DNA from 2 places in the Nitrosococcus halophilus Nc 4 genome. Region 1 is predicted to be linked to the other one. Evidence: predicted binding sites of a transcription regulator. Region 1 holds the regulator's gene; the other holds the start of a gene.
The links. Region 1 encodes sigma-54, which starts transcription at its own class of promoters, with help from an activator protein. Its sites were predicted from a motif close to TGGCANGNTNCNTGCTT; they were not measured.

Region 2: the regulator sigma-54 is predicted to act here: its motif matches at 2,369-2,385, upstream of NHAL_RS17560 (flagellar basal body-associated FliL family protein).

The regions. Positions count from the first base shown of each region.
Region 1 is NC_013960.1:324,972-332,313, forward strand. Features, by position in the region: gene ptsP (phosphoenolpyruvate--protein phosphotransferase) at 1-1,237, opposite strand, end outside; gene NHAL_RS01605 (HPr family phosphocarrier protein) at 1,302-1,571, opposite strand; gene NHAL_RS01610 (PTS sugar transporter subunit IIA) at 1,558-1,974, opposite strand; gene rapZ (RNase adapter RapZ) at 1,971-2,819, opposite strand; gene NHAL_RS01620 (HPr kinase/phosphorylase-related protein) at 2,867-3,415, opposite strand; gene ptsN (PTS IIA-like nitrogen regulatory protein PtsN) at 3,431-3,913, opposite strand; gene hpf (ribosome hibernation-promoting factor, HPF/YfiA family) at 3,927-4,253, opposite strand; gene NHAL_RS01635 (RNA polymerase factor sigma-54) at 4,280-5,728, opposite strand; gene lptB (LPS export ABC transporter ATP-binding protein) at 5,796-6,521, opposite strand; gene lptA (lipopolysaccharide transport periplasmic protein LptA) at 6,535-7,342, opposite strand, start outside; gene lptC (LPS export ABC transporter periplasmic protein LptC) at 7,340-7,342, opposite strand, start outside.
Region 2 is NC_013960.1:3,722,953-3,730,294, forward strand. Features, by position in the region: gene fliO (flagellar biosynthetic protein FliO) at 1-314, opposite strand, end outside; gene fliN (flagellar motor switch protein FliN) at 311-769, opposite strand; gene fliM (flagellar motor switch protein FliM) at 753-1,802, opposite strand; gene NHAL_RS17560 (flagellar basal body-associated FliL family protein) at 1,806-2,324, opposite strand; gene NHAL_RS17565 (UDP-glucose 4-epimerase family protein) at 2,670-3,719, opposite strand; gene NHAL_RS17570 (glycosyltransferase family 2 protein) at 3,762-4,847, opposite strand; gene NHAL_RS17575 (S8 family serine peptidase) at 4,984-7,342, opposite strand, start outside.

The DNA of each region.
Region 1 (7,342 bases):
ACATCATCACTTGGGTCAGCTCTTGTAAGGTGCAGATCATCGGTAGCAGCAACCGTACGGGGGCCTGAGCCGAGGTTCGGAGAATGGCCCGCAGTTGGGGGCGGAATAGCCCAGGTTCCCGCAGACACAGGCGAATGGCGCGCAGGCCTAGGGCAGGATTAGTCGCCACCGGGGTATTGAGGCGGCCTCCATCCACGGTTTTGTCAGCCCCCAAATCCACGGTGCGAATGGTCACTGGCGCTCCCCCAAGGGCTTCTACTACCCGGGTGTAGGCACTTAACTGCTCTTCCTCATCGGGTGGGGTGGTGCGGTTCATATACAAAAACTCAGTGCGGTAGAGGCCGATTCCCTCGGCACCGGAATCGGCCACGAGGGGCAAATCTTCTGGCAATTCAATATTAGCCTCGAGGGTGATGGGTTGCCCCTCGAGGGTGATAGCAGGTTGGCTCCTGAGTGCCGTCAGCGCGGCAAGGCGGCGCTGCTGAGCGAGCCGCTTTTCCCGAAATTTTTCGATAAGAAAAGCATCGACCCCGGCGAGCAAGATTCCTTGTTCGCCATCGATGATTAGCAATTCGTCATCTTGGACATAGCGGCGAGCCCCACGGAGGCCGACGATAGCTGGAATCCCCAAGCTGCGGGCGAGGATACTGGTGTGGGAGTTAGCCCCACCATGCTCGGTGACAAAACCGCTAATTTGCTGCTGCTGCATTAAGACAATGTCGGCAGGGGTCAAGTCGTCGGCCAGCAAAATATAACCCTTAAGCCGCCCCCCGGAGACTTCATGGCGGGGGCTCTCTTGGTTAGTCAGGATCCGAAGAATGCGATTGACGACGTGGTCCACATCATTTTTGCGGGTGCGAAGATAAGGATCGTCCATCTCATCGAAAACGCTTGCCAGGGCGTCACGCTGTAGTTTGAGTGCCCATTCGGCATTACAGTGCCGATTCTGGATGAGATCTATGGGCACAATAGCCAACGCCTTGTCTTCGAGCATTAACAGGTGAGTGTTGATAAAAGAAGCGATATCGGTGGGGATATTGTCCGGAATTTGCTCCTGAATAGACTGGAGTTGCGCCTTGGCAGTGCTGAGCGCTGCTTGGTACCGTTGAACCTCGTTTTCGATAAGGTTCAGGGGCAGGAAATATTCGTTGACCTCGGGCTGATCGCGGGAAAGTATATGAACTTTACCGATAGCGATGCCTCGCGAGACGCCGATCCCGTGCAGTTCAAGGGTCATGCCAAGGCCCTAAGGAAATTTTTCTTGGCTAGGTCCCCATCTACTAGGGTGATTTGCCTTACTCTCATTCGTGTTCTCCAAAGCGCTCATTCACCAGCGTTTTCAGTTGCTGTAGAGCTTCTTCCTCATCGGGGCCCGAGGCCATAATACAGAGGCGGGTTCCCTGGGACGCCGCCAGCATCATCACGCCCATGATGCTTTTTCCATTGACCTCTTTTGTCCCCCGCTGAATGCGTATCTCGCTTTTAAAGCGAGAAGCTAGAGTGACGAATTTGGCTGCAGCCCGGGCATGTAGCCCCAGCTTATTAATAATAGTCACCTCATTCTGTGTCATCCTGTTTCCTCATGGTGGTAAAGCAGGCACAAACCCCTTCGCGCCCGCCGCTTATCGCTTTTTCTGTGAGTTCGGTGAGGCTCAAGCGTGGGTAATTCAGCACTCGTATCAGCATGGGCAGGTTAAGGCCTGTGACGATCTGCGCATGTTGGGCGTCCGCTGCGTAACAGGCGATGTTACTGGGGGTGGAACCATACATATCAGTCAAGACTAAAACCCCGTGGCCGGTGTCCAAACTATGGATTAGCTCTCGTGCTCGTTCCCGCAAAGCATCGGGGTGAGAGGCGCGGGTCACAGGGAGTATTTGGATCTGAAGAGGACAGCTGCCCAGCATGTCGTTGGTGGTATCCAACAAAGACGAGCCAATATTATCGTGAGTGATAATAAGCACGCCGACGGTCATGACAATTCCCGATGGCGGCAAAGTACTCGGCTATGGGCGGAATGGAAATGGGCTGTGAGCTGCTCTGTTAAATAAACTGAACGATGCTGTCCCCCTGTGCATCCGATGGCCACCGTCAGATAGCTGCGATTGGTCTCTTGAAACCGTTGCAGCCAGTGCTGTAAGAAGGTAATCAAGTCTTGCCGCATTTGGGCGACGGCCTCGTGGCGCTCAAGATAGGCAATCACTTCTTGGTCACGCCCGCTTAAGGGACGTAAATGGGGTTCCCAATAGGGGTTAGGAAGACAGCGGACGTCAAATACAAAGTCAGCGTCGAGGGGGACGCCATGTTTGTAGCCAAAGGATTGAAATAGCAGTGACATTCCCGTACGCGCACCATCGCCGACCCGTTCGCTGATTAAATCCCGTAGCTGGTGGACCGTGGTGCAGGTGGTATCAATCCTAAGATCGGCTTTTTCGGCAATGGCCTCTAATAACTCCCGCTCATGGCGGATGGCCTCGGCGAGAGGAATATTGTTGAGTGGGTGTTTGCGGCGGGTTTCACTAAAGCGTTTAAGAAGGGTGGCGTCACTGGCATCAAGAAAGATGATATGGCAGTGAGCCCCCACATTTTCAATGTCCTCTAGGATCTGGGGAAATTGTTGTAGTTCTTGGGGAAGGTTGCGGGCATCGATACCGACGGCGGCGCGGAGTTGCTGGGCATCATCCTGTTGCATCTTTTGGGCAAAGACGGGAAGAAGGTAGACAGGCAGATTATCAATGCAATAGAAACCCTGATCTTCTAAGGCATGAAGGGCAATACTTTTGCCTGATCCCGATACACCGCTGATGATTAGCAATTTCATGGGAGTCTCGCCAATTCTCTTTTGAATGAGTGCTTCTAAGGCACCCCTTATTTGTGCCTAGGAGGGGAAGGGTTGAGGAGCTTCTGTTGCCGCTGTTGCAGCTCAAGCAAGGCATCATAACCTTTGCTCCGTAGCTGATAGTCTTGGACGGCTGTTTCTATCATCGTGGCGGGTTGCAAATTACCCCCCAAGGGCAGGGTAAGTTCAGGCACTTTCACGTTTAGCTGCTCCCACTGACCAAGGCTGCGGGTGAGCGGTTCGATATGTTTGTTAGGGATAAGATGGATGACGAGATCAATGGGGTGTTGCGCGGCGATGGCCTGACTGCCATAAATCGCGCGAATATCGACAACGCCCAAACCTGGCACGGTTAGAAAATCCTGCAATACAGAGGGGCAACTACCCATCAATTGGGTGGCTGATGCCCGCTGGAAAAGGGGGGCATCGTCCGCAATTAAACGGTGTCCCCGCCGGATTAATTCTAGGGCGAGGCTACTTTTGCCAACGCCGCTTTCCCCCCTCAAGAGCACCCCGGAGTCGAAAATCACCAGCAGCACGCCATGACCTGTGACATTGTCTTCATTGGGGCTGCTCATGCCTTACACTCCCGCTTAGTCGACAATACCGGTAGGCGCAGAGGTTTGTTCCCATTCCTTTAGGACTTCCAGCAGGTTATGGGGGTCCTTGGCTTGCCGTAGGCGCGTACATAGCTCCGGATCACGGAACATTTCCGCAAGCTGAGCAAGGAGTTGCACGTGGATTTGCGCTGATTCTTCCGGAACCAGCAAGGCGCAGAATAGATCGACTGGCTGTTGATCGAGGGCATCAAAATCGATTCCCTGGTCCAGGCGGACGAATGCCGCGAGGGTGTGTTGGTTGCCAGCCATGCGGGCATGGGGGATGGCGATCCCATCCCCAAGACCGGTGCTGCCAAGACGTTCCCTGGCAAGTAGGCAATCGAAAACATCCGTCGAGTCCAGGTCATCCGTGCCCCGGGCAAGCAACTCGCTGAGCCGCTCTAGCACCCGTTTTTTGCTGCCTGCAACGGCACCCACAGCGATTTGTTCTGGGATGAGGAGCTCGGTAATCTGCATGGCTTTGGTTAATCTATCCTTGCTGCTGCTTTTTCATTACCCCCTCACTACGGCGGTGGTCGGTCAGTTTCTCCCGGTGCTTTTTAATCTGCCGATCTAATTTGTCCACTAGATCGTCAATGGCGGCATACATGTCCTCGTCTTCGGCGGAGGCAAATACATTGGCTTTGCTGACATGCAGTGTTGCTTCAGCTTTCTGCCTCTTTTTTTCAACACTAAGGACGACGTGAATATTAGTCAATTGATCAAAGTGGCGTTCTAGGCGCTCGCACTTATTTTCCACATAGCTCCGCAGGGCTTGAGTGATTTCAACGTGATGGCCAGTGAGATTCACTTGCATGGGTTGCTCCTTAATTATTTTGCGTTTTAGATCAATCTTTTTCGTTCATTGGAAGGGGGGATATTCAAGTTTTCCCGATACTTGGCGATGGTACGCCGTGCCACTTTAATTCCTTGTTCGGATAAGATTTGCGCGATTTTGCTATCGCTTAGGGGTTTGCGGGGCTCTTCCCCAGCAATCAGCTTCTTGATAAGGGCACGGATGGCAGTTGCGGAACACTCTCCGCCACTGTTGGTAGCCACATGGCTGGAAAAAAAGTATTTTAGCTCATAGATTCCTCGGGGGGTATGCATATATTTGTTGGTCGTGACCCGAGAGATGGTGGATTCATGCATGGAGACGGCTTCTGCAATATCGTGGAGCACTAAAGGGCGCATGGCTTCTTCGCCGTGTTCAAGAAATCCCTGCTGGCACTCCACAATGCAGCAAGCAACTTTGAGCAATGTTTCATTGCGGCTATGTAAACTTTTAAGGAACCAGCGAGCTTCTTGGAGCTGGTTTTTGAGATAGCTGTTGGTGAGGCTATCATCAGCCCGCCGGATTAGGCTGGCATACTGGGTATTGACCCGCAGACGTGGCGCGATATCAGGATTAAGTTCAACATGCCAACTGTTACTTTGCTTGGTGACATAGACATCAGGTACTACGTATTCGGTTTTACTGGGTTGTATTTGGGTCCCTGGCCGTGGGTTGAGGGATTGGATCAGGTGGATAGTTGCCCCTAATTCTTGTTCCGAGAGTTTCATTGCCCGCATCAATTGGGCATAGTCCCGTTTACCCAGTGTGGCGATATGTTGGGACAACAACAGCGTTGCTTCTTCTAGCCAGGGGGTGCCCGGGGGGTATTGTTTCAGCTGTAACAGCAGGCACTCGCCTAAGTCACGAGCCCCGGCACCAGGAGGGTCGAAATTTTGTATTTGATGCAACATGACTTCCACTTCCCCAGGCTCAACCTCAATGTCCTCTCCTAGGCTTTGCTGTATCTCCTCAAGGGTGCTGCACAAATAGCCTTCTTCATTAATCGAATCGATGATGGCGGTGGCAATGGCGAGATCTTTCTCGTTAGTCGCTACCAAACGGGCCTGCCAGAGCAAGTGTTCTTGTAAGGTTTCTTCCCGATTGCCTTGGTTTTCCAGATCGGGTAGGGATTCATCTCCAGAAGCAGCGGGCAGCGGTAAGCTGTCATAGATATCGTTCCAACTGCTATCTACCGGCAATTCGTCGGGGATTGCCTCGCCCAGTGAGGCATTTAATTCATTGCCCTCAGGGGTAATGGCTTCCCTTACTTCATCGGTATCTAAAGATTCCTGCCCCTCTTCGCTTTCACTTTGCTCAAGCAGTGGATTTGATTCTAGCGCCTGTTGGATTTCCGTTTGTAATTCCAAGGACGAGAGCTGCAACAGGCGAATGGCTTGTTGCAACTGGGGCGTCATCGTGAGTTGTTGCCCAAGGCGTAGTTGGAGAGAGGTTTTCATACCTGAGCTCTACTTGCTATTGGATTACTATTTATTATAGACAGCAATAAACATGCCATGATAGCTATTAAAGATGAAAATTGTACCCCAAATAAACTTCCTTTACTCGTTCATTGTTCAGAATTTCCTGAGGTTGACCTTTGGCGATGACTTCGCCTTCATTCACAATATAAGCATACTGACAGATTCCTAGGGTTTCCCGGACATTGTGGTCGGTAATTAAGACCCCGATCCCCCGTTCCGTCAGTTGCCGGATGATACCCTGGATGTCTAGCACCGAAATAGGGTCTACTCCGGCAAAAGGCTCGTCTAATAGTATAAATTGCGGTTCTACTGCCAGGGCGCGGGCAATTTCAACCCGTCGCCGTTCTCCGCCGGAGAGGCTCATCCCCAAGGTATTTTTCACATGGGTAATATTGAGTTCATGCAACAGCTCGTCCACTAGTTGTCGGCGAGCCGGTTTTGTCAGATCGCTCCGGGTTTCTGCAATGGCCATAATATTTTCGGCTACGGTCAGCTTCCGGAAAACCGAGGCCTCTTGGGGTAGATAGCTGATCCCTAAACGGGCCCGGCGGTGAATGGGGTAGCGGGTGATCTCGTGGTGATCTAGGGATATGAGGCCTTTGTCGATTGAAATTAAGCCCACTAGCATGTAGAAACAGGTTGTCTTACCGGCGCCATTGGGGCCGAGTAGGCCCACGACCTCGCCGCTTGAGAGTTCTAGAGAAACATCCCTGACCACCCAGCGGGATTGGTAGCATTTGGCAAGATGATAGGCTGATAGCCTGCTCATGGGGTAATAGGATTTATTCCCCGTGCCCATTTAGCAAGCGAATAAAGTCGGCATGGACCCAACCTTCTATTGATTCGCCTTCGGCAAGTGTGGAGATATGTAGCCATTCCGCTTGTCGTTCTAAGATGGTGATGGGCGTTCGGGGCGGGAGGAGGGCTGCTTTGCTGTAATCGGTGTCGGGACCGGTGCGTAAGTTTAGCCAAGTTGTGGTTCGCCCATGGGCTAATTCAGGATTGAGCGCCTGGTTATCACCTTCTTGATTTTCCGGGGGCTCTGGCTCTGCCGGGATGGGGGTTGAGCTTTCAGGAGTAGGTTCACTGCCGGGAGTATTACTGTTGTCAGGACGGATCGTAACGTGGACTCGGCCATCCCCCGTCTTGGAGCCTTCCCCCCTCACAATGTCATGTTCTGTTTCGTAGACGATACGATCACCGGTAAATTCATTGGCACCCTGCCAGACATGAGCCTTTTGTAAAAGATAAATGGTTGCCGTGTTGGCGTGATATTCCATCCGCAGCGCTTTAGCCCGGATATCTTCATCGCTATTGTCGGGTCGTTGCCGATACCAGGCGGGTTGGCCTTCGGCAATGGCTTTTTCCAGTTTTTTTCCCGGCGTGTAGTAGATAGTTAGAATATCGGAGTCGATGCGCAGGGTACCCTGGGTAAGATGAACGTTGCCACGATACACCGCGATCTGTTTGCGATCATCTAGCTCCCCTCGATCGGCCTCAATATGGATGGGTTGCTCCTGATCGCTGGATAAGGCCCAGGCAGTTTCGCCATTTAGACCCCCGAAAATAAGCCAAAGGGTGGCCAGTTTA
Region 2 (7,342 bases), 680 kb from region 1:
GTCCCCAGGGAGATCCCTTCCAGAATTTGGAGGTTGCGATGCGCGCCACGCTGCAAACCAGGGAGCCGGCGGAGAAACCAAGCCACTAGGGCAATGACTCCCAACACCAACCCCAATGCAAAAACCATCTGCAACACCTCACCGGCAGCAACTGTCTGGGCAGGAAAACCCTGGACTCGCTCCTCGCTTCCCTGGGCTTGTTCTTCTGAAATTGCAGCCGGCTGGGCGTTTATGCTTGCAGCCCAAGCTCTTTGACCGACAGAAACAAAAAGCAATAAGACCAGAACAATAACGGTATAAGGGGCTTTACTCATTTTAGCTTCCTTACCCGCTCGGTGGTGCTGATCACATCGGTAAGACGAATACCAAATTTCTCATTGACCACCACGACTTCGCCATGGGCAATAAGACAACCATTGACTAACACATCTAAGGGTTCCCCGGCGAGCCGTTCCAACTCCACCACAGAACCTCGGTTTAATTTCAGTAAATCCCGAATGCTGATCCTGGTGCGCCCTATCTCCATGGCCATGGTCACCGGGATATCCAGGATAAGATCCAAGTTAATATCCTTGGCAGCTGCGGTGGGATCAGTCGCCAACTCTTCTAATGTTGGCGGGGCGTAGGGTTCGGCAGAGGACTCCGCCTGAGCCTTGGAGGCCGCTGTTTGCCCTTGCCTAGAACCCGAGTCACCCGCTTGCTCTCCCGCCAGCGACGCCACCCATTCATCAGCGGCGGTGGGATCTTGGTTTTTAGGATGATCGGCCATAGGCGACCTTCTGGCTTAAAGTAGGCTTCTCCGCAAACAACCCCTGATGGGGCAGAGGTTCGACTACTTTTAAGGCGTAATTATCGTTATGAACCCCATAACGGGCACGGAACACCGGCACCCCATCTGCCTGGGCAGTGAGGATAGAGGGCAGTTCAATGGGCAAAATATCACCTGGCTCAAGCGCTAATATTTCTCGCAAGGAAAGTTGAGTCTCCGCGAGGGTGCAGGACAGTTCGACCTCCGCCTCCAATATTTTTTCTTGCAGCGCTTGATCCCAGCGTTCGTCTACCTGGCTAGAGCCACTTTGCCTTCCCACTTCCAGCAACTCACGAATGGGTTCCAGCATGGCATAGGGCAAAGTGATGTGAAATTCACCTCCCCCGCCATCGAATTCCACGAAAAAGGTGGAAACCACCACCACTTCACTGGGGCTGACAATGGTGGCGAACTGGGGGTTGGGTTCTGCCTGTAGGTACTCAAAATGCACCGCGAGTACGGGCTCCCAAGCCTGTTCCAGATCCGCAAACACCTTTTCGAGGACGAGTTGGACAACCCGGACTTCAGTGGGCGTAAACTCCCGGCCTTCAATGCGGGCATAGGAGCGGCGAGCATAAGCTCGACCTGAACCACCGAAATAATTATCCACCATCATAAACACCAGCTTCGGGTCAAACACGAACAGGCTGGTGCCCTGCAAGGGGGACATTTGCACCATATTCAGGCTAGTAGGAACAAACAAGGTGTGGATATATTCGGAAAACTTGACCATCTGCATACCCGACACCGTCACATCGATAGCACGCCGAAAGAGGTTAAATAGACTGCGGCGAAGCTGACGGACAAAACGCTCATTAATCATCTCCAAAGCTGGCAGGCGGGCTCGAACAATACGGTCCTCACTGCTAAAATCGTAAGGGCGTACCGCCTCTTCACCTGCTACAGCTTTGGTCTCGGTATTGACCTCGCCATCGGCCATGCCTGACAGCAGGGCATCGACCTCATCCTGAGAAAGAATGTCGGTAGCAGCCATGGGTTATTGCATTATAAAACTGGTAAAGTAAACTGCTTCCACCCCCTTGATCCCAGCTTGATCTTCCAAAACCTGGTTAATCTCATCCCGTGCGGCTTCCCGCAGTTGCCCCTTGCCTTCAACAGTATGTATGGTTTCGTAGTCCTGATGGCTCAACAATAACAACAGGTTGTTACGAATCGCAGGCGTGTGGGTTTTTATGGCTTCGATGATTTCCGAATCACGGGCCATCGCTTCCATTTTGACTTGCAGAAAACGCACCTGCTGCTGGCTTTGGCGATAGAAATTGACCACAAAAGCAGGGTCTAGGGAATGATAAATGGCAGGATGTTGAGGTGCTTTAGGATTGGCGGCAGCCTCCCCGGTAGCGGCTTTAGGCGTGAGCGCCCCGGTTAGAAACAAAACTACCCCCACCGCTATGGCCACCACCAACATAACGATGGTACTGATAAGAATAATCAAGGTCTTTTTGGAAGTACCGCCGCCCTTAACCTCCAAATCCAACTCACCGCTCTGGGTCATGGGATCTATTCCTCTCCTCAAGCAAGAATCATTATTCTTGTATTGGGCAAAACCCATGCCAGCTCTTGTGAGAAGAAAAGAACTTAATGATTTAAATAACTTACCGCAAAGTGCCCCTTAACCGTCAAATAAGTGACCCCTCTCCATGGCACCGCTTTGACAAAAAATTGACTTTCCGCTCTAAGTATCTATGAATAGAATAGGGGGATGTTTAGAAGCGAGGGGGTAGTGCTTTGCAAACCCGTTTTACCTCCCTGAAAAAAGGGTTTGGGGTTGCAGCTAAAGAGGAGCCCCTATCGTTTTGGTAACGGCGCGCACCGAAAAGCATCTTGCGGCTCTGACAACTTAACCTTGCTCTCGCTTCTCCGTGCTATTTTGAGACAATTCCAGTGATCTCCGAGGGGAGTGCAATAAATCAAGATTTGCGAGGATCTCAGGCAAGGCCGTTTCCAACGAATGCCGGGGTCTGTAACCTAGCTCCCTCCGTATTTTGGCGCAGCTATACCAAGCAGAACCAATGAGCTTGTAGACCACTTGAGAATTCAACGGAACGCTTCTGTGCAATACCCGTTCCGCAAGATCCCCCGCCTTAGCCCCCACTCGAAGTAGCCCTGCCGGAAAGTACCACCAGGGGACATGTCGGCCTAATGCTTGGCAGAGCAAGATATAAATTTGGCGAGAGGAATAAGTGTAGCCATCGGTCACAATATAAGTTTGATGGCTGGCCTGGGGGTTTTCAGCGACAAGCAACATTGCCTGCACCACATCATCCACGTGGACCATGGAACGCCGATTCTCCACTTTAGGCAATGGAGGAAACCACCCCCGATCAATTGCCATGGCCATTCGGGGGAGATTTCCCTTATGGCCACCCCCATACACCATGGGAAGCCGCAGGTTGCAAACCTGCATACCATAAGTACGGCCCGCTTCCAGCACCACCCGTTCGGCGGCTAGCTTCGCTCGACCATAAGCGGTTTGAGGCGCCGCGGGACTGGCCTCATCGAGACACTCCCGCCCCCCTTCGCCCATAGCCTTGACACTGCTTATAAAAATAAACCGTTTAACACCCGCTTGTGCGGCTAACTTTAGCAGTTCTCCGGTCCCCTCTACGGACACTTTTCGATGGAGCCGCTCTGCCTCACCGCTATCATCATCTTCGACAAAGCTACCACTGGCCAAATGAAAGACTGTATCCACACCTTCACATAAGTTGCCGAGCGTTAAAGATTCAGCAAGATCCCCCTGAAATACGCCTAGCGAACTTGTAGGCCATATTGCCTTAGCCTTTTCTACATTTCTCACCAATACTCGGATCGAATTTCCTCTCGGTAATAATGTGGCGACTAGGTGTTGGCCGATAAAACCCGTCGCACCTGTAATCAGTGCCTTCATCCCAAAATTAGACGCTTTAGATAAACCAAGAGGTGAAGATTATTAACTGCTATGAACCCGTTTCGTGGTCACCTCTGAGGTGTCGGAACTCTCTGGCTCAACCCTGCATGCCGCACCTGAAGGGCTGGTAGGCAATTTTGGTGGACTCGCACTCAAATAAAAAGTATTTCGCATTCTCAACCCGACTCTGGCTTTACTTTCTAGGACAAACCGCCGTAGCAAGGTCAATCCAGCCAACACAAAAAAGCGACCCCACACCCCGCTGATCACTAGCCCCATGAGGGGCAGGGGATATTGATGGCGGAAAAATTTCTGGTAGAAATACACCATTCCTTTGTGTTTATGCCAAAGCACTTGAATAGGCCGCTGCCGACTACAGGTCCCTTTATAATGAACCACCTCCACATTAGGGACGAACAGGATTTTCCACCCCGCCTGCCGAAAGCGCATGCACCAGTCCAAATCCTCACAATGGAGAAAATAACTCTCATCCAGCAAACCTACCTGCTTTAGGCCCTCTTGCCGAACCAACATAAAAGCTCCCGAGATGGCTTCGAGAAATACCGACTCTCTAGGCAAAGCCTGGCAACTGAGGACAAACCCTCGAAATTTTGGGTGATAGGGGAAAAATCTATTCAAATGAAGGACTCGGACGAAACTCCGCCACGGCGTAGGCACACTGCGGCGGCACCCCGCCTGCTCGGTTCCATCCGGGTTACGAATCAAGCAGCCGACCATTCCCACTTCTGGACGGCTAGCGATTTCCTCAAGAATCCTGGAGAGCGTATTTGGGCGAATAACGCAGTCGGGATTTAGCAACAGTACATAGTCTCCCACTACCTGCCTGAAGGCAATGTTGTTCGCCCGTGCAAATCCTAGGTTGCGGCCATTTTCAATCACCCGAACGCGGGGATCTCTGCCCACGACGCTTCGCAAACATACCAGGCTGCTATCTTGGGAACCGTTATCCACAACGATGACCTCTAGCGGGATATCGGCTTGCAGCACAGAGCGTACAGCCTCAGTCAGCAGCCAACCGCCATTAAAGTTCACCATCACCACAGAGACAAGCGGAGGCTGCCTAGCCCCCTTTGGTTTGTTTCCATGCTCCCCATTGATATTTTTCATGAGCGGGCCTGCTGGCGCAGTTATCCTGAATGAACTCTATATCAGTTTAGCACGACTAGGGCTCGCCGCTAGGACAAAAAAATAACTAAACTGCTATGCTAAACATAAGATTATCAAATCAAATTTTCAAAAGACTTTAAAAATCAAAACGCTCTAATTGCAGGGTTTCATTGACCGAAAGCACATCGCGGATGGCGACGGTGGCGGTGGTATCCGAGGTGAAAGAAATTGAGAGGTTACCACTCGCTACCCCGTTAATTGTAGACCCTACAGCATCAAAATTATTAGCAATATCTGTACCAGATGGGAGGGCCGGGCCCAAAAAATAATAGGCCGTTCCTGAATAGGTGGTCGCAGAACTCATAGGACCTGCTGTCAGTACCCAAAACGGTTCCCCCTCCCTATCATCATAGACGTACCAGGCCGCAGTTAGCACGGTATCTTGGATATTAATAAAAAATCCGTGTCCATTCTGCTGTCCATTCCACCATAAACCATCATGTTTGGAAGTATAGGGAACTTGAGGGGTTTGCTCTGCCGCCGGATATCCTAGAAAAGGCTGAGCTTGAAGGTTAAAGGTATTAGAGGAGATCAGATTGTCCCCGTTGAGTTGGATCTGAATAGCCGCTTCGCCAGAATTTATAAAATCAATATCAAGACGACCCACTCCCTTTGAGACCACGGTGCTGCCACCGCTGTCAAAAAGAGAGTTCAAGGATGGCTTTAATACCGGCCCCTGAAAAGCGTATAGAGTCCCCGAATAATGACTTGAAGTCTCCATGGACCCCCCAGAGAGCAACCAAAATGGATTGCCTGCTCTATCATAGGTATACCAAGTCGCTACTAATGTGCCATTCCGAACATCGAAAAAGAAGCCATGCCCATTCTGGGCTGGACTCCACCATACTCCGGAAAAGGGTGAGAGTCTCCTATTGGCTACAAAATTTTCAAGAGCCAGGGTGCCAGACCCATATTCATTGTCCTTACCCCTAAGGGCACGGTCTGTGCTCGATTGTTGCAGCAATAGCCTGAGCTCCTGAGCGCTACGGCTGGGATCCTGGGATTTAAGCAGTGCCGCCGCACCCGCAGCATGGGGAGTCGCAGCAGAGGTCCCAAAAAAGGTACCTAGGACTGCCGTGGTCACTCCATCGGGGGCGATAATATCAGGCTTGATGCGACCATCCCAGGTGGGTCCCAGGGATGACGCTGGCTCGAGTTGCTGGGTCACCACATCCATAGCACCGACAGTGAATACCCCACGGCCATCGCCGGGTAAAACTAAGGTGCTGTCGGTACTTTGATACTCCATGGGGAAGGCTCTTCCCTGGCTACCACCGATAAATAACCGAAGTAAACGCTCACCGGTTTCAAGGCTCGCGCGCACGATAAAAATATAATACGTACCCGTCGTTGGCGCCGTGAAAAAAACTTGTTCTAGAGGCTCATGGCCTAATAACCCTGTCTGGAAGCCCACTGATGAGGCACAGGCATTATTAGGAGAAAACCGAACCGTACCTGGGCAAAAGATATAAAGATCATAATCCTGATCAGAGCGGGGACGGGATGGGTCTTCACCCCAATCATCCCAATTAAGGATGACACGAACCAAATCTCCCGCCCGCAATGCCAGATTTAGGGCCTCATCATCATCACTAAATTCGTGGGCGCCGTCGCCATCCGAGTCATGAAAGGTGCTGCTCCAATAGTTTTGCTGCTCATTCCCGGCAGCCGTGACAAACAAAATGCCTGCTTCGTCGAATAATCGGCTGGCAGCTACAGAAACCGGGCTACTACCATCTAGCGGACCAAGATTATCAAAGCCAAGGGAGAATGAAACGATAGCAATCTCTTGAGTGCGCAGCCAATCTAGTGCCGCCATGTATTCCAACTCCGTACCGGCGGCAACTAAAACCAACTCAACATCTGGAGCCATATCGTAGAGGATTTCAGCCACCCCAGTGCCATGGTTGGTCCCTTCAAAACCTTCACCTAAGTTAAAATTTTTTACGGTAACCTCCTGGGGCAACTCTTTTCCCAGGAGATCCCGATATCCCTGGAATCCCCTATCTAAAATAGCGACCCGCACCCCTTGCCCCGTCACCCCTAACTGGTGGAGCCTGTGGGCGGAAGTCACCTGGACACCTTCATTACCACCGGAGCGCTCCTCTTGCCGAGGCTCGGCACGGTGGGGTAACCGTATATACCGCACCTGAGGCAAAGTCGCGAGCTCGGAGACTCGCCCCAGAGGCAACAGTACCTGTAGGTGTTCGCCACGCTCAAGCTCCACCGCACCGTTTAACTCTTCAATGGCTAAGCGCGTTTTTTCAGTAAGGGGCCCGTCCAAGAGAACATGGATTTGTACAGGTTGCTCCTGCGATGTTCCTTTAAGGCTACTCCTTGCCTCTAACATCTCTTGCAAGCGATACTCGATACGGGGGTGTAGGGACCTAGGCACTCCTGAATTGGAGGAAAAAGCTTCATTGTTTTCTAAACGA